3 regions of the Nocardioides bizhenqiangii genome follow, and region 1 is predicted to be linked to each of the others. Evidence: predicted binding sites of a transcription regulator. Region 1 holds the regulator's gene; each other region holds the start of a gene.

The links. The regulator LexA, encoded in region 1, represses DNA repair genes until DNA is damaged. The targets are predictions, from matches to a motif close to TCGAACANNTGTTCGA.
Region 2: the regulator LexA is predicted to act here: its motif matches at 4,298-4,313, upstream of SHK19_RS17630 (HNH endonuclease signature motif containing protein).
Region 3: the regulator LexA is predicted to act here: its motif matches at 4,474-4,489, upstream of recA (recombinase RecA).

The regions. Positions count from the first base shown of each region.
Region 1 is NZ_CP141059.1:680,851-687,969, forward strand. Features, by position in the region: gene SHK19_RS03310 (ATP-dependent DNA helicase) at 1-97, shown strand, start outside; gene SHK19_RS03315 (RDD family protein) at 120-1,034, opposite strand; gene SHK19_RS03320 (patatin-like phospholipase family protein) at 1,079-1,915, shown strand; gene SHK19_RS03325 (1-acyl-sn-glycerol-3-phosphate acyltransferase) at 1,912-2,931, shown strand; gene lexA (transcriptional repressor LexA) at 2,935-3,654, opposite strand; gene SHK19_RS03335 (LysM peptidoglycan-binding domain-containing protein) at 3,903-4,244, shown strand; gene SHK19_RS03340 (PKD domain-containing protein) at 4,466-4,954, opposite strand; gene SHK19_RS03345 (DUF6318 family protein) at 5,233-5,817, opposite strand; gene SHK19_RS03350 (hypothetical protein) at 5,966-6,244, opposite strand; gene SHK19_RS03355 (hypothetical protein) at 6,461-6,961, opposite strand.
Region 2 is NZ_CP141059.1:3,633,089-3,640,207, forward strand. Features, by position in the region: gene SHK19_RS17610 (S1C family serine protease) at 1-53, shown strand, start outside; gene SHK19_RS17615 (GNAT family N-acetyltransferase) at 142-1,188, opposite strand; gene SHK19_RS17620 (GNAT family N-acetyltransferase) at 1,208-2,236, opposite strand; gene SHK19_RS17625 (ABC-F family ATP-binding cassette domain-containing protein) at 2,233-3,933, opposite strand; gene SHK19_RS17630 (HNH endonuclease signature motif containing protein) at 4,326-5,714, shown strand; gene SHK19_RS17635 (hypothetical protein) at 5,711-6,577, opposite strand; gene SHK19_RS17640 (SigE family RNA polymerase sigma factor) at 6,570-7,097, opposite strand.
Region 3 is NZ_CP141059.1:2,077,164-2,084,282, reverse strand. Features, by position in the region: gene SHK19_RS09995 (hypothetical protein) at 1-757, shown strand, start outside; gene SHK19_RS09990 (asparagine synthase-related protein) at 758-2,407, opposite strand; gene SHK19_RS09985 (hypothetical protein) at 2,466-2,603, opposite strand; gene SHK19_RS09980 (regulatory protein RecX) at 2,702-3,226, opposite strand; gene recA (recombinase RecA) at 3,256-4,308, opposite strand; gene SHK19_RS09970 (MFS transporter) at 4,527-5,816, opposite strand; gene SHK19_RS09965 (DUF3046 domain-containing protein) at 5,813-6,007, opposite strand; gene SHK19_RS09960 (DinB family protein) at 6,004-6,555, opposite strand; gene SHK19_RS09955 (carbon-nitrogen hydrolase family protein) at 6,806-7,119, shown strand, end outside.

The DNA of each region.
Region 1 (7,119 bases):
CAGCTTCCTCAAGGCCAGCCTGCCGCCGATGTGGACCACGACCGATCCGGCCGTCGTCCGCAAGGCGCTGACCCGTCTGTCCGGGACGACGGAGTGAGACCGGGCCGCCCAGACCCGGATCACGCCACGTTGCGCCGGCGGAGGTAGGCGGTGAGCGGTGCGGGCAGCTCCGCGGGACGATCGCCCCAGTCGTAGACCACGACGGTGCCGGCGAGCACGTCGTGCAGTGCGCGATGCCGACTACTGGTCAGGATGGGCAGCAGGCCGAGGCCGAGGAGCGCCGTGCTGAAGGGGAAGGTCAGCGCCCGGAGGGCCGCGGCCCCTGGCCGTAGTGGCGAGGTGTCGCGGCTGACGATCTTCAGGCCGACCAGGGCCTTGCCGACGGTGCGACCGGTGATGGTCGTCGCCGTCACGATGTAGACGACGGCCCAGGCGCCGAGTGCGATCGCCGCGACGAGCCCGGAAGCACCGCGCACCGAGACGTCGAACAGCGCCTGGCCCACGAACTCCGTCAGGCCGACCAGCGCCGAGTAGGACAGCAGGATGACACCGAGGTCCACGCCGGCGGCGACCGCGCGACTGGCCGCTCCCGCGAACCGACCGCTCACCTGCTCCCTGTGCGATGAACGGGATCCGGGCACGACCGCCGGCGCGACCGGGTCGGGTGGCCGGCGGCGCATCGCCCGGATGAAGATCCGCTCCAGCAGGGTGTCGACACCCACGAGCTGCCGGCGCGCAGAGTCCAGCACGCCTCCGGCGAGCTGGCCCGACGTCTCGGCAACCAGCTCGGGGATGCCGGCCCGACGGACCAGCTCAGCCAGCTGGACATCACTGAGCAACGCATTGAGATCGACCCTGGCCAACAGCCGGTCGACGTCGATCCGGTCGAGCAGGTGGTTGATGTCGATGCGGTCCAGGAACGCGTCGAGGTCGAGGTGATCCAGGATCACCTCCGGCGGTACGGCGTCGACCACCCGGCCGGTCACCGCACCGGCCATCCGCCCGATGAGCCCGGGTCCCTCCGCCGACGCCATGGACACAGCCTCCCACGCCCGTTCCGGTGTAGTTTCCGAAAGCGATGAGTCGTTCCGCGGCGGGTCCTACCGCCTTCGTCCTGGGCGGAGGCGGGCTGCTGGGCGCGGTCGAGGTGGGGATGGTCCGAGCCCTGTTCGAGCGCGGGATCGTCCCTGACCTGGTGGTGGGCACCTCGGTCGGTGCGCTCAACGGCCTGGTGGTGGCGAACGACCCGACGTCCGCCTGCGTCGACCGGCTGCGTGACCTCTGGACCGAGATCGCCGAGGGGGGCGACGTCTACGCCGATCGGGCGTGGACGCAGCTGCGCCGCGCGTGGCGGACCGGCACTCACCTGCACTCGGCGGAGCCGTTGCGTCAACGCCTGGAGAGGGAGTTCGCGGGCGTCCGGTTCGAGGACCTCGCGGTCCCGTTCCAGTGCTGTGCGTCCCACATCGAGCGGGCGTCGGAGCACTGGTTCACGACGGGCCCGGTCGTCCCGGCGGTGCTGGCCTCGGCCGCCGTACCAGGGCTGTTGCCGCCGGCGGAGGTCGACGGCGAGCACTACCTCGACGGTGGGATCGTGAACTCGATCCCGGTCGGGCGCGCTGCCGAGCTGGGCGCGCGCCGGATCTTCGTGCTCCAGGTCGGTCGCGCCGAGCGGCGGTTGAGCCCGCCACGCCGGCCCTGGGAGGTCGCCCGGGTGTCCTTCGAGATCGCCCGCCGGCACCGGTTCCATCGCGAGCTGGACGCGTTGCCGGCCGACGTCGACGCCTATGTCCTGCCGTCCGCCGTCACCGCGGACGACGACTCGCCGTTGGCCTACCGGGACGCCTCGGCAGTCCACCGGCGGATCGAGGCGGCCTACCGGGCCGGACTCACCTATCTTGCGGAGGTCGCATGATCCATCCCGCGATCGCCTGGGTCATCCGACGGTTCGTCCTCGCGCCGCTGCTCATCCTGCTGACCGTGACCCTGTGGACCAGCCTGCCGCTGTGGTTGCTGGCGACCGGGATCGCGTCGGCGTTCGTCCCCGGCTGGTTGCGACCGGTGCGCCTGCTCTGGGTCGGGCTGCTGCACCTGACGCTGGAGACCCTGGCCCTGGTCGCCCTGTTCGCGCTGTGGATCGGCTCGGGATTCGGTTGGCGGCTACGCCGGCCGTGGTTCGAGCGGATGCACTACGCGATCATGCGGACCTACCTGGTGGTCTTCTTCCGGGAGGCGCGGCGCGTGCTGCGGCTGAAGATCGAGACGGTCGGCACGGCGCCGGACGCGTTCCCAGGGCATCCGCTGCTGGTGTTCTGTCGTCACGCCGGCGTGGGCGACTCGTTCTCGATCATGTACGCGTTGATGCACTGGTACCACCGCGAGCCGCGGATCGTGCTCAAGGAGATGCTCGCCTGGGACCCGGCGCTGGGCGTGATGCTCGCGCGGGTGCCGAGCCGGTTCGTGTCGCACCGTCCCGGTCGGGATCTCGAGGCCGAGGTCGGCGACCTCGCCCGCCACCTCGACGCCAACGACGCGTTCGTGATCTTCCCCGAGGGAGGCAACTTCACGAAGGGGCGGCGCACCCGGTCCATCGCCCGGCTCCGGAAGCTCGGCCGCGAGGACATGGCTGTCCGCGCCGAGGCGATGTCCCACGTCCTCGCGCCGCGACCGGGCGGCGCGCTCGCAGCGCTCGAAGCATCGCCCGAGGCAGACGTCCTGCTGGTCGCGCACACCGGGCTCGACCACATCGACTCGCTCGGCGACATCTGGCGCGAGCTGCCGATGGACAAACGGCTGCAGATGGGGTGGTGGCGCGTGCCCCGGGATGAGATCCCCACGGGTCGCGAGGAGCAGATCACCTGGCTCTTCGACTGGTGGCAACGGATCGACGACTGGGTCGACGAGCACAAGCCGGAAGAGCTACCGCGCTAGCGATCACACCCGCCGGAGGACCGCCGTCACCTTGCCGAGGATCGTCGCGTCGGTGCCGTCGATCGGCTCGAACGCGTCGTTGTGCGGGAGCAGCCAGACCCTGCCGTCCTTGCGCTGGAAGGTCTTCACGGTGGCCTCGCCGTCGATCATCGCGGCGACGATCTCGCCGTTCTCGGCGGTCGGCTGCTGGCGGATCACGACGTAGTCGCCGTGGCAGATCGCGGCGTCGATCATCGACTCACCGCTGACCTCGAGCAGGAACAGTTGGCCGTCGCCGACGAGCTGGCGGGGGAGCGGGAAGACGTCCTCGATCCGCTCCTCGGCGAGGATCGGGCCACCGGCCGCGATCCGGCCGACCATGGGCACGTTGGTGGGGACGGGAGCGGAGTCGCCGAAGCCGGTCTCGTCGTACGACGTCTCCGACGCCGAGCCGACCGCCTGCCGGCGCATGGTCTCGGGCAGCACGACCTGGAGGGCGCGGGGGAGGCTGGGGTCCTTCTTGAGGAAGCCCTTCTCCTCCAGCACGCGCAGCTGGTGGGCGACGCTCGAGGTGCTGGTCAGGCCGACGGCCTTGCCGATCTCGCGCATGCTCGGGGGATAGCCGCGCTGGTCGATGCAGTCCTTGATGTGCTGGAGCACTCGCTGCTGCCGCGGCGTGAGCCCGCTCGCGTCGGGCGGGCCGTCGGGAAGCTCGCTGACCTTCTTCGCCCTGTCGTTTGGCATGGCTCGACGGTAACCCCAATCACACCTCGGTTTCAAACATCTGTTCGAACCTGCGTGTCGCGACACGCCCTCGAACAAACTTTCGAGCCGGTCCTTGAACCGTTCGAACAAGTGATCTAGTCTCGTACATGTGTTCGATCGAACTGTTGATCGAACGGTCTCTGTCGGAGGTCCTCGATAGACATCACTCGAACACACCAGATCCCCCGGGCTCCGAGAGTCGGAGCCCTTCCCCCGGAGGTCACACGATGAGCACGATCACTTTCACCCCGCAGGTCAGCTACAGCGCTCGTCAGGTGCGCCTCACCCGGCGTGGCCGGCTGGTGGTCTTCGGTTTCGGGGTGCTGCTGGCCTTCGCGCTGGGCGTGTGGTTCGCGGCCGGTTCGGTCGCCACCCAGGACGCCGGCGTCAAGCAGGTGGAGGTCGTGACCGTCGCTCCCGGCGAGACCCTGTGGGACATCGCCGCCGACGCCACCGCCGTGACCGGCGAGGGCGACGTGGGCGCCATGGTCGAGCGCATCCAGGAGATGAACAGCCTCGACTCGAGGATGGTCCTCGCCGGCCAGACGCTCCGGATCCCCACCGACTGACGACCCGGTGGTCGAGTAGCCCGAGCCGCCAGGCGAGGGCGTACCGAGACCCCGCAACTGAACAAACTTCGTCCGCGACCTCGACCCCCGCGGACGACAGGGCCCACTGCCCGGGCCCGAAGGGGAAGACGAAGGGCGGACCCGTGACCCCGGGTCCGCCCTTCGCGCCTTTCGTCGGTGGTCGAGTAGCCCCGAGCCGCCAGGCGAGGGCGTATCGAGACCTAGCCGCCGTAGCCGACGAGGGTCGGTCTGGCTTCGATCGCTTCCAGGTTGGCGGGCGCGCCCTCGATCGTGACGCTGCCCGGTACCGACTGCCACGCACCGCCACCGACCCGGTAGTCCGCAACCCAGGTGGTGTCCATCGCCGGCCGGTAGTCGCCCTTCTTCAGGTAGTTGTGGGTGATCAGCAGCTTCGGGTACGGCGCGCCGGGCTTGCTGGTCGTGATCGACTCGCCGTCACCGAAGTGCCAGGTGTACGAGTGCGCCCAGATCCGCAGGTCGACCCGCTGCCCGAGCAGGGTGACGGTCCGGTTGAGCGTCCGCTCCTCGGTGAAGAAGTTCGTCTTGAAGTTCACCAGCGTCTGGCCGCCCGGAGGCTGGATGGAGAAGGTCGAAGGCGGGAGGGAGATCCGACGGAATGCGGTGGCGACGACATCGTCGGTGACGACCGGCGGCCCGCCATCGGAGGGGCACCAGTAGGAGTCGTTCACGCGCTGCCCGTTCGGGAGCTCAATCCACGAATGGATCTTGAACGTGCCGTCCGGACAAGTGAGCTCGCCAGTGCACACTCCGACACACGCTGGCTCTTGGCGGTAGGTCCCCACTTGCTGAACAGGGTCGGTCGACGGCGGGACGGTCGACCCGCCGTTCGACTCTTTTACGCCAGTCGCAAAGCTGTCCTCGTCGGCATCGACCCATGGATCGTCGAGTGCTGCTGCGTCGCCGAATCGCAAGGTCAGCACAATCAATATGAGCGCAAGTAGGCGACTCATGGGACGTCCAAGAATGTGATCTGCCACGAGCCGTTTGCACGCTCCAGCCCGAAGAGGAAGTTGAGCTCGCCAGCTCGCACGTTCTGGTTGAGGTCGCCCGCGCCAACGGTTCGGGAGCGGTTCACCTTGACGCGCGTCGACACGTTCCAAGCACCGCTCGGCGTTTGCCCAGGAATCGCCTTCTTGAGTTCGAAGCTGCCGCCGAGAATGCGGCCTCCTCGCTTGTAGACCCGGCTGATGGATTTGATCCCGCCGTTGCAGCCTTCGCACGAGGGGACCGACAGGGTGCTGAGAAGGCGGACATCGCCTGTGCGGCGGGCAAAACTGACGACCTGCCAGTAGTACTGGACGAACGCCGTAGCCCCTTCCTTCGTCTCTGGTTCGGCTTCGACCGGAAGTGTCGGTTCCACCGGCCCGGTCGGGGTGGGCTCGGTCGTCGCACTGGTGGGAGGCGGAGCAGGCTTGCTGCTGGACTCGAGCGGCTGCGGGGGATCCTCTTCGTCCTCACAGCCCGCCACAAGCCCGGCGATCAGCAGCGCGGTGACTCCGATTGCCGATCGTCCGCGGAGAGTCACGGTCATGCAGGCCTCCCGAGATGAAACGCCGCCCTGACCCACGGGCGGGGGCACGAAAGTACCGCGGAATCTCGTTCCGCCGACACCCCTCGATCTGCTCTGTGGAGAGTGGGCGCTCGACGCGAGTTGCCGCTACGTATGGCTGTCGACCGCCCTAACGAGCAGCCCGCTTGCCGCCCTTGGGCGCGCCCGGATCCTTCTTCGGCTTGGGATCCGGTGCTTTGGTGAAGCCGAGCGCGCGGGAGAACCGCGCGACCAGCATGAAGCCGAGGAACAGGCAGGCGACGGCGCCGACGGCCGCGACCGCGAGGTAGCCCCATGCTTCGGAGTCGTTCTCGTGGCGGGCGGTCGAGCCGAAGTCGATCGCGGCGTAGACCAGGTAGCCCCAGGCGACCACACAGAGGGTGATGCCGATGGCGAGGAGGAGCAGCACAGGGCGGAATCCCTGCTTATGGCGCTCACCCGCGCGCTTCCCGCCGCTCACTGGGGCATTCTGTCCGATGCACCAAGCCCGAATGGTCAGGACCCGCCAACCGGCCCAGGACCGCTCATGTCCCCACAAACGCTGAGCGGTCCCGGACCGGAGGACTCTCCGACGTTACGCCCGATCGCCGCCGGACGCCATCAGCCATCAGGACGGTTTCGCGTGCTACTTCGGCGCCACCAGGTAATTGACGATGACGCGGTTGGAGTCGGTCACGGAAAGCGTGACCGTGTGGGAGGCCGTCGCGTAGACGCCGCTGATCGCGCTGCCGTTGTCGACCGGCTCCTGCACGACCGTGGCGCCCGCGCCGGTGAGCGTGGCCTCGGCGTCGTCGTACGCCGCCTGCTTGTCGCCGCCGGCGGGTCCGACCTCGACCGTAGTGGTCCAGGTCTTGGAGTTCTTCGCGTAGGTGCCCTCGATGATCTCGCCGTCGACGACCGGCACCTCGTCGACCGGGAAGTCCTTCGGCAGCTCACCGGTGGTGACGTTGAAGTCGGTGCCCTCGATGTTGATGTCGCTGCCGTCGATGTCGGCGTCGATGCCCTCCTCCTCGAGGGCCTTCTCCGCGGCGTCCTCGCCGATGTTGCTGCAACCGACGAGGGAGACGGCCAGGAGCGCCGTGGGGACGGCAACGAGCAGGCGGCGGGTACGACGGAGCTGGTGCATGACGGCCTCCAGGGCTGCGCAGAAGTGGGGTGCGACATGGGTTCGGTCGCGCGGCCTCGAGGCCAGGTCGAACGTTAGCGACGGGAGGCTTCCCCGGGATCGCCCTTTCGAACGATTCGACCCCCATCTGAGACGGTTGTGAGACGTCGACACGCAGG
Region 2 (7,119 bases), 1.6 Mb from region 1:
GCGGTGGCGACCAGGAGACGACCGAGCTGCAGCTCGGGTCCGACGCCGCCTGACCGGCAGGTCGCGCATCCAGCCGCACGACTGCCCGGCGAAGAGCTGGGGAGTCTGCGGTCCACCCCACGGACCGCGGACTCCCCACTTTCACAACTTCTTCTGGAGCTGTCCGCCGCGGGCGGTGGCGCGGAAGCCCATCCGCTCGTTGACGTCGATCATGTGGGTGTTCACCTCGGCGTTCCAGGTGACGATGCGACGCCGGTCCTCGGGGTGGGCGGACTGGAACGCGCGCAGGTTGGCCACCTTGACCGCCACGCCGAGCCGGTGGCCCCGGTGGGCGCGGTCGACGAGCGTCCCCCACTGGTAGATCCACCGCGGGTCCGTCCCGGGCACCACGAGGTCGCTGTAGGCGACGACGCGCCCCTCGCCGTCGAGCGCCACGGTGTGCCAGGGGACGCGCTGCTGCTCGGCGAGCACCCGTTCGGTGCTGCGGTGCGCCTCGATGTCGACGGCCGCGTTGTCCCGCTCGAGGTCACCGACCGGCGCCTCCGTCGCGAGGGTCGAGGACAGCTCGAGGTAGCTCTGGAGGATGTCGTCGGGGATCGGCCCCGACCAGGTCCGCAGCTCGTAGTCGGCATGGTGGGGAGCCGCCTCCGCGGCGAGCGCGGCGAGCACGTCCTCGTCGGCCGGCAGCGGCAGCTCCCGCTGTACGTCGCCGAGGCCGAACGAGTAGCCGTGCACGCGGCCGAACTCGACCCCCGCCGCCCCCGCGCCGTCCGGGGCGCCGTCGTAGGGCCAGTCGGTGATGGCATCCAACCGGGTGCGGCCGCGCTCGACGCAGACCTGCTCGAGATGGGCGAGCACCGCGGAGCCGATGCCACGACGGCGGTGCTCGGGGACGACCGCCACGTAGAGGTCCGCGGAGTTGAGGTTGTCGATCATCGGCAGCGTGATCCAGCCGGTCGCGACCAGGGCGCCGTCCACCGTGCCGTGGTAGATGAGCTCGTGGCGGTTCTTGGGCGGGTCCTGGAGGGTGGCGATCATCTCGGGTGCGGTCCACATCGCCCCCGAGTCGCCGATCTCGTGGCGGACCACCTCGGTGGTGAGCCGCACCCACCTGACCACGGCGTCCTCGTCGAACGGGTCGACCGGGGTGATCTCGAGGGCGGTGCGGGTGGTGTCCGTCGTCGTCATGGAGGGGGCGCCTTTCGCGCTAGGAGATCTTCTTCTGGAGCTCGGCGGCGCGAGCGGTGGGGACGAAGCCCATCCGATGGTTGATGGCGATCATGTGGTCGTTGACCTCGGCGTTCCACGTGACCAGCCGGCGACCGTCGTACCGACCGGTTGCCTGGAGCGCCCGCAGGTTGGCGATCTTGACCGCGAGCCCGAGCCGGTGACCGCGGTGGGCGCGACTGGCGAGGGTGCCCCACTGGTAGACGTGGGTGGTGTCGTGCGACGGCGCCATCAGGTCCGTGTAGGCCGCCACCGTGCCGTCGGAGGCGAGCGCGACCGTGGTGAACGTGGTGCGCCCCTGCTTCGCGGAGATCGCCTCGTGGATCCGGTGCGCTTCGATGTCGACGGCCTCGTCCTCGTAGTCGAGGTCGCCGGTCGGCGCCTCGGTGATCAGCTTCGAGGCGACCTCGAGGTAGCTGAGCAGGAGCTCGTCGTCGGGAAAGGGACCCTCCCACGTGCGCAGCTCGTAGCCGGACGAACGTTCGGCGGCCTCTGCCTCGAGCTCCGCGAGGACCGCGTCGTCGACCGGGAGGGTGACCTCACGCTGGACGTCGCCGAGGCCGAAGGCGTAGCCGTGCACCTTGCCGAACTCGACACCGGAGGTGCCCGTGCCGTCGGCAGGACCGTCGTACTTCCACGCGGTCATCGCGTCGAACCGGGTGCGACCGTGCTCCTTCGCGATGGCCTCGCTGAAGTGCAGCATTTCGGAGCCGTAGCCACGGCGCCGGTGGTCGGGCAGCACGCTGACCTCGACGTCCGCGGCCGACAGGTTGTCGAGCTGCGGGAGCCGCACCTGGGCGGCCGCCACGACGACGCCGTCGACCGACCCGTTGATGCGGAACTCCTTGACGTGCTTCCGGGGCTCGCGGGCGACGACCTGGATCTCGGGGAAGGTCCAGAAAGTGGTGGCGTCGCCCCGCTCGAACTCGTCGGCGACGTTCAGGACGTTCAACCACGCAGCCAGAGCCTCGTCGTCGAACGGGTCGATCACCTCGATCTGCAGGCTCATCTGACTCGCGCCACCCTTCCCTCGTCCCACACGGGATCGTCTGACTCGTAGACACCACCATCGGCTCCGAACACCAGGAACCTGTCGAAGCCGCGAGCAAACCACCGATCGTGGGTCACTGCGAGCACCGTGCCGTCGAACGCGGCGAGTCCGTCCTCCAGCGCCTCGGCCGACGCGACGTCGAGGTTGTCGGTCGGCTCGTCGAGGAGGAGCAGGGTGGCGCCGGACAGCTCCAGCATCAGGATCTGGAACCTCGCCTGCTGACCGCCGCTGAGCGACTCGAACCGCTGCTCCGCGGCGATGCTGAGCTCGTAGCGGTCGAGCACCCGGCTCGCCTGCTCGCGGCCCATGCCCTGACGACCGTTCGGAGTGCCGTCGCCGCGGTGCAGGACTTCCAGGAGGGTCCGTCCGACCAGCTCGGGGTGCTCGTGGGTCTGCACGAACCATCCGGGCCGCACCCTGGCACCCAGCTTGGCGACACCCGCGTGCCGCACCGGTCGTACGACGACCTCACCGACGGGGCGGTGCTCGACATCGGGATCGCTCCCGCCCGCTGCGAGCAGGCGCAGGAAGTGGGATTTGCCCGACCCGTTCGAGCCGAGGACCGCCACCCGCTCGCCGTACCAGACCTCGAGGTCGAACGGCTTCATCAGGTCGATCAGCTCGAGGGACTCGCAGATCACCGCTCGCTTGCCGGTGCGGCCTCCGGAGAGCCGCATGCTGACCTGCTGCTCGCGCGGCTGCTCGGTCGGCGGGCCCGCCTCCTCGAACTTCCGCAGTCGCGTCTGGGCGGCCTGGTAGCGGCTCGCCATGTCGGAGTTGTACGCCGCCTTCTGCTTGTACATCAGCATCTGTGCCCGCAGCTTGGCGTGCTCCTCGTCCCAGCGCTTGCGCAGCTCCTCGAAGCGGAGGAACCGGTCGCGCCGGGCGTCGTGGTACGACGCGAAGCCGCCCGGGTGCGTCCACACCAGGTTGCCGCCCCCGCCCGCCCCGAGCTCGACCGTCACGACCCGGGTGGCGGTGTTGGCGAGCAGCTCGCGGTCGTGACTGATGAACAGGATCGTCTTGTCCGAGGACGAGATCCGCTCCTCGAGCCAGACCTTGCCGGGAACGTCGAGGAAGTTGTCGGGCTCGTCGAGGAGCAGCACCTCGTCCGGACCGGCGAGGAGGTACTCCAGCACGATCCGCTTCTGCTCACCGCCGGACAGGGTGCTCAGCTCGCGGTACTTCGCGCGGTCGTAGGGGACCGACAGCGCCTTGACCGTGCAGACGTCCCAGGTGACCTCGAGCTCGTAGCCCCCGGCGTCGGCGTACTCGGCGAGCGCCTCGGCGTAGGCCAGCTGGGTCGCCTCGCTGTCGTCGTCCATCAGGGCGAGCTCGGTCTTGTCGACCTGACGGACCGCCTTCTGGATGCGCGGCGGAGCCAGGGAGAGCAGCAGGTCGGCCACGGTCGGGCTGTCCGCGAGGTCCCGGTCGACCATCTGGCGCATGATCCCCAGTCCGCCGGACCGGACCACCGCGCCGGCGGGGGGGGTGAGTTCGCCGGTGATGATCCGCAGCAGCGTCGTCTTCCCGGCCCCGTTGGCACCGACCAGCGCGACCTTGGCGCCGTCCCCGACTCGGAACGACACGTCGTCGAGCAGCACCCGACCGTCGGGAAGCTCGTACCTGATGCCGCTGACCTCTACGTGACCCACGAGGATTGATTGTCCGTCAGGGCGGGTCCTCGTGCGATGGGTTTTCCCGGGCTCGGCCCACCTGCCGTTGGTCGAGGAGGTCGCGCAGCGACCGTCTCGAGACCTCTGTCAGCCGCTCACGCGCCGCGGTGGTTGCGACCGAAAGGGCTTTGGACGGAGGAAGGGAGTAGGTGGTTGTCCACCGCTGCCGGCTAGCGGTCGCAAGCGAAAGCCAACGTCTGGAGCTCGAGCCGCTGGTTGAGGTGCGGGCCGCTGACTGAGGTGCGACGACCCGCACGCGACGTCCGCAGGGCTGCTGCAGGTGGGAGGAGCCTCGAATCCAAGGGCAGACCAGCGATGAAAGTTGACGCTTTCCTGTTCCATTTCGAACACCTGTTCGGTAGACTGGACCTATGACCACCCCCACGGCGCTCACGGCGACCGCCGCCGCGCTCGAGGGTGCAGCCGGGCTGCGCGGCGCCGACTGGGACGACCTCGACGGCCCAGACGTCCTGGAGGCCGCCGTCCGGCTCGGGCGGTTGAAGGCGCTGGTGGACGGTGCGCTGGTCGCGGTGGCCGAGCGGCTCGAAGATACGGGTGCCGCGGATGCGGTGGGGTGGGCGTCGGCCAAGGACTTCCTCACCCAGGTGACGGGTGGCCGCAAAGGTGCCGGCGGTGGACTGGTCCGGGTCGCCCAACGCACGGCAGAGCTTCCTGCGGTCCGCGCAGCGCTCGCGGCCGGGGAGATCTCGCTGGCCCAGGCCGGGGTGATCAGCAATCGGGTTGCCGCATTGCCGCGGGATCCGGAGCTCCGCGAGACCGTCGCGAGAGCGTTGCTCGGGCTGGTGGAGGAGCACCACTACGACGCGACCGACCTCGACCGCTGCGTGACGGGCGTGGTGAAGGAGCTCGACGTCGATGGGCTGCTCGTGGGCACAGACCTGTCCAAGGACCACCAGGAGCGCGGCGCCCACGGTGCCCGGTACCTCTCCTTCAGCCCAGACACGCTCGGCGGGGTCCGGATCAAGGGATACGCCACCCTCGAGGAAGCCGAGCTGGTCAAGACCTGCTTGATGCCGCTCGCCGCACCGGTGGTCACCGAGCCCGGTGCCTGCGGTGGGGACCCGGCCACCTTCGGCCATCGCGACGAGCAGGGCCGGCGGATCGGACGCGGGTGTCCCCAACCCGGCTGCAGCCACACCGGCCGCGACCCTCGCGACCACGGCGTGCGGATGTGGGACGCGCTGGTCGAGGCGTGCCGACGCCTCCAGGCCACCGATCACCTGCCCCATGCACACGGCACGACCGCGCGGATCACCGTCACCATGGGGCTGGACGACCTCACCTCCAGTTTGGATGCGGAGGGACTGCTGCCCTCCGGCGACACCTTGTCCGCCGCCACCGTCCGCCGACTCGCGTGCGATGCCGAGATCATCCCCGCCGTCCTCGGCACCGAAGGCCAGGTTCTCGACGTCGCCCGCGCCAGCCGCCTGGTCACGATCGGGATCTGGAACGCGCTCGTCCTGCGCGACCGACACTGCGCCTTCCCCGGCTGCACCCGGCTTCCGATCGCCTGCGACGCCCACCACATCCAGCACTGGGCCGACGCCGGATCCACCAGCCTCGAAAACCTGGTCCTACTGTGTCGAAGGCACCACACCCTGATCCACCGCACACCCTGGCGGGTCGACATCGACCCCGGCACCCGCAGACCCGTCTGGATCCCGCCCCCGCCCGTCGACGACAGCGGCCGCTTCAGCTACAGCCCGGCACGACCGAAGCCGCCACCTCTCGTCGCCTAGATCCCCGGGACGCAGCCGATGCCGGTGTTGCCGGGATCAGGCTCGACCGAAGCCATCACCAGGTCTCCGACCGCAGCCGTCGGCGCAGACACCGAGATCCAGCGACCGCCTCGGTACTCGACGACGATGTACGCGTCGGCTCCAGCCCGGGTGCGGTCAGCGGTGTCGGGTGGGTCGTCCCGATCCCCCGCCAGTGCACACACGGCGTAGCCCCCCAGGTCCGCGTCGGGCCCGAGTCCCCAGAACGCAGGTGCGTCGTACCGGAGGCCGGCGCCTTCGACCGTCTCCCACCCGGACCCGTCGATCACCGGCTGCCCGGACGCCCGCGCCGAGGCGAGGATCCGGCGGGTCAGGTCGCGGTCCTCGGTCGAGGACGACACCGCCAGGTCGCCGGCATAGACGTAGCCCCAACGCGCGGTGCCGTCGTCGTTGCCCGTGATGACGCCCGGGCGCTCGGCGGGGTCGAACGTCGCGCTGCCGTAGAACGCGACATACTCACCGAACCCGCACGCGTCGTCCTCGGACGGTCCGTAGATGTCGCTCGAGAACCCGTCGAAGTCGCAGCGGAACTCGCGCCAGTCCCCCGGGATCTCCACGCGTACGTCGTCCTGGCTGATCGTCTGCCATGGTTGCGCGGGCGGCGTCGGGTCGCTCGCCGTCTTGTCATCGCCGGCACCGCCACCGGCGAGGACAGCGACGGGAGCGAGGATCACCAGTGCCGCGACAACGCCCCCCGCCGCGATCCGCCGGCGCCGGCGTACGACGTGGCGGCGCCGGGCCGCCTCCGCCAGGCCGGACCCGTGCGGGGCGTCGTCCGCCTCAGCCGTCAGAACGGCAGACAGCCGCTCGTCGAAGTCACTCATCACGTTCACCCATCTGTGCACGGAGGACGGCGATCCCGCGCGACACCCGGGAGCGCACGGTGCCCTCACGGACGCCGGTCAGCGCGGCGATCTCGTCGTACTCCAGCTGCTCGTAGTAGCGGAGGACCACTGCCGTGCGCTGATCCACCGGCAGCTCCTGACAGGCCGCCCACAACCGCGCACGCTCGTCGACCGGCATGCCCTCGCCCGGGCCGTCGACCACCTCACCGGTCCGTACCTCGGCGGTGGGCGACTCCCGGCGGCGGAACTTCCGCCACCAGGAGGTGTGCGCGTTGATGACCATCCGCCGGACGTAGGCGTCCACGTCCTCGACCCGGGAGATCCGCTCCCAGCGCGGGAGTGCCCGCGACAACGCGTCCTGAACGACGTCCTCGGCGTCCGCGGCATTGCCGGTCAGCACGTAGGCGAGCCGCAGCAGGGCCGGGCCGCGTGCCGCGACCCAGTCGTCGAACGCGGCCGGGACCGCCCGGGAGCCGACCTCGCCCAACGTTGCCTCCATGACCCTCCAACGCTGGCCGACG
Region 3 (7,119 bases), 1.4 Mb from region 1:
GGCCGCGGTCGACACCGGGTACTTCGTGGCCGACCACGACCGCGCGCTGGTCCGTCAGGACGACGCATCGCTCTACGTCGCCCACGGCACGGAGGTGGTCATCGACGTACCGCCCGAGCAGCGGCCGGCCTACGACTTCCTCGTGTACTCGATCGCGCTGCGCCTGTTGCTCCTCCAGCGCGGCCGGTTCACCCTCCACGCCACGCTCGTGGAGTCGCCGGACGGCCGCGCGGTCGCGATCACCGGGCCGGGCACGGTCGGGAAGACCACCACCGCCGTCGCGCTGGCGCAGCGCGGCTGGAGCTTTGTCTGCGACGACATCGTCGGGGCCACCGCCGGCCCCGACGGCGTCACGGCGCACCCGTACCCGCGGCCGCTGCACGCGAGCGACGAGCTCGCCAGCCGGCTCGGGGTGGATCCCGCCATCGGACGCGAGCTGCCCGGCGCGTCCAAGCGCGTGTACGCCGTCGCGTCGGACACCACGCCCCGGCCGCTCGCGGCCATCGTCCGGGTCGATCTCAGCGACCACGACCACGTCGCCGTGCGGCGTCAGCCGCTGCTGGAGGCGCTGCCCATGCTCGCGGTGCTGAGTGACTCGGCCGAGCTGTGCCAGCTGCCGCCGTACCGTGCGCCCTTCCTCAGCTGGCTGAGCGAGCTCCTCACGCACGTCCCCGTCATCGAGGTGGTCCGACCGCAGCATGGTGCGTCGGTCGATGCCGTCGCCGACGCTGTCGAGGCCGCGATCAGAGACCTGTAGTCAGCGCAGCACGTCGTCCTCGTACCAGGAGGCGAAGAGCCCGAGGCCGAGCGCCCGGCCGGTCGTCTCCTCCCACGCCGCCGCCGCCCGTCCGGACGGCAGACCGCTCTCCAGCTGCCGGGAGACCCGGTCGAGGTCGATGAACGTCGACGCGGCGGGCGACGCGCGGAGCCGGTCGACCAGGTCGCGGTACTCCTGCTCCCGGCCGTGCAGCCATTGACCCACGTCGGCAGCCTGCGCTCCGCGCGTCGTACGCAGGCGGATGTGGTCGGGCACCAGCCCCTCGGCCGCGACCCTGGCCAGGCCGCGATCCAACCCGCCCTGGAGCCAGGCCTCCAGGGGCAGGCGGAGCGCGAGGGAGACGACCTCGGGATCCGACAGCGGGTCGCTCCACCAGATGCCGTCCGGAGGAGGCACGGTGGCGAGACTCCCGTCGCGGAGGACGAAGTCGATCCAGTCCGCCTGGCTGTGGCTGGTCGATCCATCGAGGGCGGCCAGCCGGCGGCGGGCGGCGTCACTGAGCGTCTCCGGCCGGAGCGGCATCGCCTCGATGAACGAGGGGTACGCCGGCGGCGGCCCGATCCGGAGAAGGTGCTGCCGGACCAGCTCGCGGGTGCGCTCGCCGACCGCTTCGGCGAGGACGCTGCGTGCCGCGCGGTGGACCGGCACCCCTGCTCGCTGCCTGCGGAGCACCTCGGCGGGCAGGCGGTCGAGTCGTCCGCGGGTCACGAGCTGGCGGACGAGCCCGTCCCGGTCGCGCGAGAACGGCGCGTTGCCGGACGCGCCGGTGAGGAGGAGGGGTGAGCCGAGCTCAGCAGCCCGGCCGGCCGCTGCCGTCAGCCACACCATGTTGGCCGGGTTGAGCACCGGCGACCACGAGGTGGGGAACAGCGCGGCCAACGTCGTCAACGGCGAGGTCCGGTCGTCGTGCACGATCGGGTGCCACTCCAGACCGGGGATCTCGTCGACCATCCTCCGGGCGTAGGGGCCGTCATCGGCCTCCCACGTCGATGACTGGTCGGCGGTCCCGGGGAGGGGGACGTGGGTGAGGGCGTGCACGGTCCTTCCGCTGCCGGCCAGGACCGAGGCCGCGGTGCCCGCGACCATCGACGAGTCGAGGCCGCCGGACAGCGTCGCTGCGACCGGGCCGGATGAGGGCAGCGACGCGGTGACCGCGTGGCGGATCGCGTCCCGCAGCAGACCCGCGGCGTCCTTCGGGCGGATCGACCGGTCTTCCTCGGCCGAGGGGGTGAACCACCGCTCGGTCTCCGGCGAGGACCAGCCCTGCCGCCAGGTGAGCCGGTGGCCGACCGGCAGCCGGCGGACCCCCTCGAGAGCCGTGCGCTCCGGCTCGTCGTGGAGCGCCATCAGGTCCGCGAGCTTGCCCACGTCGAGCGGCGGTGGCTCCCGGAGCTGCCGGACGAGCCCGGGGACGGTTGGGGACCATCGCAAGCCCGAGCCGTCGACCCAGTAGTACAGCGCTATCTCGGACCGACTGCTCGTCGCAGCGAGCACCGTCCCGTCTGCGTGGGTCAGTACGGCGACGAACCCCTGGCGGATCGGCGCAGCCGACCGGCATCCCTCTTCGAGCCAGCGACGCGTCTGATCGGCGTCAGCAGGACCCGGCCCGTGGATCAGCTCGAACGGCATGGGCGCCCGCGATCCTCAGCGATGTCCGTCGTCAATCGACGGAGCACCCCGACATCTGTCAGGAAGGAAGCTTCTTGTGACCGAGGTTCTGGCCGTCGGGCGTGCTGAAGAGCTGGTTACGGGCGTCGGCTGCGGTGCCGAGCGGCTCGACGCGTGGCTCAGTCCACGGCCTGCGCTCTTCATGCTGCTCGGTCATCATCATCCCCTCGGTTCGCTTCTTCAACGAACGTTGCCACACGACGTCACGCCCGCGGGGCGTCTTCCAAAAGACTACACGGCTTGTCGCGCGGAGGACTATTCAAGTGGAACATCGCGGCCGACTTCCGCGAGCTCGTCCTTGACCACCGCGTAGGCCAGGCCGGCCGGGTAGCCCTTGCGCGCGAGCAACCCCGCGAGGCGGCGGGCGGCGACGGTGTCGTCGACGCCCCGCAGCCCGCGGAGCTTCTTGCGGACCAGAGCCCTGGCCGCCTGCTCCTCGTCGGCAGGGTCGACCTCTGCCAGCACGTCGCGGGCGGTCTCGTCGGCGACGCCCTTGCGGCGCAGCTCCTGGGCCAGCGCCCGTCGAGCCAGGCCGCGGGTGCGCTGCCGGCTGTCGACCCACGACCGGGCGAAGGCCTCGTCGTCCACCAGGCCGACCTCCTCGAACCGGTCGAGCAGCCGGCCCGCCACCTCGTCGGGGACGTTGCGGCGGGCCAGCCGGTCGGCGAGCTCCTGACGGCTCCGCGCCTGACCGGTCAGCTGGTCGAGCAGGATCTTGCGCGCGACCGCCTCGTGGTCCGGCTCCGGTCCGAGGTCCCGCTCCGTGTCGGGCTCACTCATCGATCTGCGACACGCTCGCGCCATTCAACTCAGAAGCTGTCCACGCCGATGGGCTCGTCAGGGGCGTCGGCGAAGCCGTCGTTGTCGACCTGCGGGCCGACGCCGAGCTTCTCGAGGATCTTCTTCTCCAGCTCGTTGGCGAGGTCGGGGTTGTCGAACAGGAACTGGCGGGCGTTCTCCTTGCCCTGGCCGAGCTGGTCGCCCTCGTAGGTGTACCAAGCGCCGGCCTTGCGGACCAGGCCCGCCTCGACACCGACGTCGATCAGGCTGCCCTCGCGGCTGATGCCCTTGCCGTACATGATGTCGAACTCGGCCTGCTTGAACGGCGGGGCGACCTTGTTCTTGACGACCTTGATCCGGGTGCGGTTGCCGACCATGTCGGTGCCGTCCTTGAGGGTCTCGATCCGGCGCACGTCGAGGCGCACCGAGGAGTAGAACTTCAGCGCCCGGCCACCGGTCGTGGTCTCGGGCGAGCCGAACATCACGCCGATCTTCTCGCGCAGCTGGTTGATGAAGATCATGGTGGTGCCGGAGTTGTTGAGGGCACCGGTCATCTTGCGCAGTGCCTGGCTCATCAACCGGGCCTGGAGGCCGACGTGGCTGTCGCCCATCTCGCCCTCGATCTCGGCCCGGGGCACGAGCGCGGCCACGGAGTCGATGACGATCAGGGCCAGTGCGCCGGAACGGATCAGCATGTCGGCGATCTCGAGCGCCTGCTCACCGGAGTCGGGCTGCGAGACCAGCAGCGCGTCGGTGTCGACACCGAGCGCCTTGGCGTAGTCGGGGTCGAGGGCGTGCTCGGCGTCGATGAACGCCACGATGCCGCCGGCAGCCTGAGCGCTGGCGACCGCGTGCAGCGCCACGGTCGTCTTGCCGCTGCTCTCCGGTCCGTAGATCTCCACGACGCGGCCGCGCGGGAGGCCACCCACACCGAGCGCCACGTCGAGCGCGATCGAGCCGGTGGGGATCACTTCGAGCGGGGCGCGCGTGTCGTCGCCGAGGCGCATGACCGAGCCCTTGCCGTACTGCTTCTCGATGTTGAGCAGCGCTGTGTCGAGCGCCTTGAGGCGGTCATCCGCCATGTCCCTCACGTCCTTCGTCTGGTGGTCGAGCCAGGTACATCGGCGACGCTAGGGCGAGGGTCCGACACAGCCTGATCAGCCGCATCGGGGTTGTGGAGAAGCCCGGAGTACGTCGTACCTGTGGACGGTTGGCGACCAGCACCACACGTCGTGATCCGGACGCTACCGAACACCTGTTCGAAGTCCTGGGATTGGGAAGCGGCGTGTCGGCGGCTCGTCTACTCGACCACCGCGGGCGCCGTCGTCCTCGCGGTCTGGGCGCGCGCGGCGCACCCGGCGACCCCGAACGCGAGCGCCAGCGTCACCAGCGCCAGCACCGGGTAGCCGGCAAGGTCGACGACCACACCGGCGAGCGCCCCGGCCGAGGCCGCCGTGACGCCCATGACCAGGTCGGAGGTGCCCTGCACGTGCGTGCGCGAGTCGAGCGGCGCGTGCTCGGCGACCATCGTCGACGCCGAGACCATCGCGAACGACCAGCCGAGCCCGAGCAGGAACAGCCCGGCGGTGACCTGCCACGACATCCCGTCCGGCGACGAGGCGCACAGCAGGAGCGCCACGACCAGCACCAGTCCGCCGATGCCGAGCACCAGCGGCCGTCCCACCCGGTCGGCGAGCATGCCGACCAGGGGGGAGAACGCGAACATCCCGAGGACGTGGACACTGATCACCAGGCCGATCACGTCGAGCTCGGCGCCGCCGTGCTGCATGTGGAGCGGCGTCATCACCATCACGCTGATCATCGCGGCGTGCGCGAGGGACAGGCCTGCGATCGCGAACCCGATCACCGGCCGCTCGCGCACCGCCCGCCACGCCCGCGAGGCCGAGGATCCCGCGGCGACGTGGCCGACGTTGACCTCACCGGCGTGCTCGCGGGCCACGAAGAGCGGGTCCGGGCGCAGCATGACGAAGGCGACCAGGGCTGCGGCGAGCATGCCGAAGGCGCCGATCGCGAACGGTCCGGTCAGCTCCGGGATGTTCACCGCGTCGGCGAAGGCACCGGAAGGACCGGTCAGGTTGGGTCCGAGGACGGCGCCGATCGTGGTCGCCCAGACGACCACCGACAGCGAGCGCGCCCGGTTGGAGTCGTCGGCGAGGTCGGTGGCGGCGAACCTGGCCGCGCTGTTGGCCGACGTCCCGGCCCCGAGCAGGACGGCGCCGACGAGAAGGAGCACCATCGAGCCCACCACGCCGGCGAGCACGGCGAGGCCGCCCCCCGCCGCGCCGAGGAGGTAGCCGGTGGTCAGCCCGATCCGGCGGCCGCGGCGTGCCATGACGGTCGCGAGCAGGAACGAGATGACCGCCGCGCCGAGCACCTGCGCGGTCTGGACGAGCCCAGAGAGCGCCTCCGAGCCCGAGATGTCCTTGGCGAGCAGCGAGGCGGTGGCGATGCCGATCGTGATGCCGAGGGCTCCCACTGCCTGGGTCAGCACGAGCACCCGGACGGTCCGGCGCTGCACCACGGCGATCTCCGCCGTCTGCTCGACCGGTGTGGGCGCCGCGGCGGTCATCGCTCACTCATGGGGAGCTCGAGGGTCCGCCAGACCGCGGTCCAGACCTCTTTCGGTGGCACCCCGGCCCGGAGCGCCTCGACGGCCGTCCGGTGGCCGAGGTCGCCGATGACCTGTTGCTCCGCCCAGGTGCGCGAGTACGCCGGCCCGAGGTGCTGGTCGAGCCTGGCCCAGAACTCGGTGTGCCTCACCCTGACGACCCGGACTCGACCCAGCGCACGTCCCACAGGTGGTGGACCACGTCGTGCAGGTGGTAGCGACCCAGCGAGTCGACCGTGAACACGCTGCCGTTGCTCCGGGTGCCGCGCCGCTCCCAGTCGTCGCCGGCCACGCCGTCGTAGGCCGCCGCGACCTCTTCGGCGGCCGCCACCAGCTCGGGCGCCACCCGGGCGGGGTCCTGCAGGTCGTAGCGGTCCGCGAGCGCGGTCTCGTCCTGGTCCCAATTGGCGAAGGTGGGGTCGTCCTCGCTGAGCATCAGGCCCACCCGCCCGGCGAAGGTCCGGTGCACGTCGCGGACGTGAGCGGCGTACTCCGTCGGCGACCACACCGTCGGCTCCGGCCGCTGCGTCGCCTCCGGCGTCGCCAGCACCCGCTGCCACGCGGCCGCGTTGTCGCGGATCATCGCGCCCACGTCGGAGCGGTCGACGCCGCCGGCGTCGAATCCGCAGTCCTCACAGGCGCGGTCGAGGACCCAGGTCCAGTCCTTGGTGTCGGGTGCGATCTCAGGGGGCGTGCTCACGCCCACATCTTCGCAACCCCCGGGGACAGCCGCGACCGCAATCCTCGCCACCGGGCCACGATCCACTGCCAAGGCTCCGCACCACGTCCGCCGACGCGCCTCCGATCCTCGTCGGCCGACCCACGTCGGCGGGCTCCCGCAAACCCCTGCCGACGGACGCGACGCGGGCTCACACTGTGAACGAGGCCGGACCCGATGGCCGCGACTGGAGGCAGTGATGGTGACCGTGGCCGCCGTACAGGCAACTCCCGTGTTCCTCGATCGCGAGGCGACCGCGGACAAGGTGTGCTCGCTGGTCAAGGAAGCGGCCGCGTCGGGTGCCGAGCTCATCGTCTTCGGGGAGTCGTTCATCCCTGCCTATCCCGACTGGGTGTGGCGCACCCCGGCATGGAGCGACTCCGACTTCGTGAAGCGCCTCTACGCGAATGCCGTGAGCGTCCCGGGCCCGGTGCTGCAACGCATCGGGGAGGCCGCGGCAGCCGCGAACGCGTACGTCGTGGTCGGCGTGACCGAGGTCGACGGTGGCACGCTCTACAACACGCTTCTCTACATCGGCCCGGACGG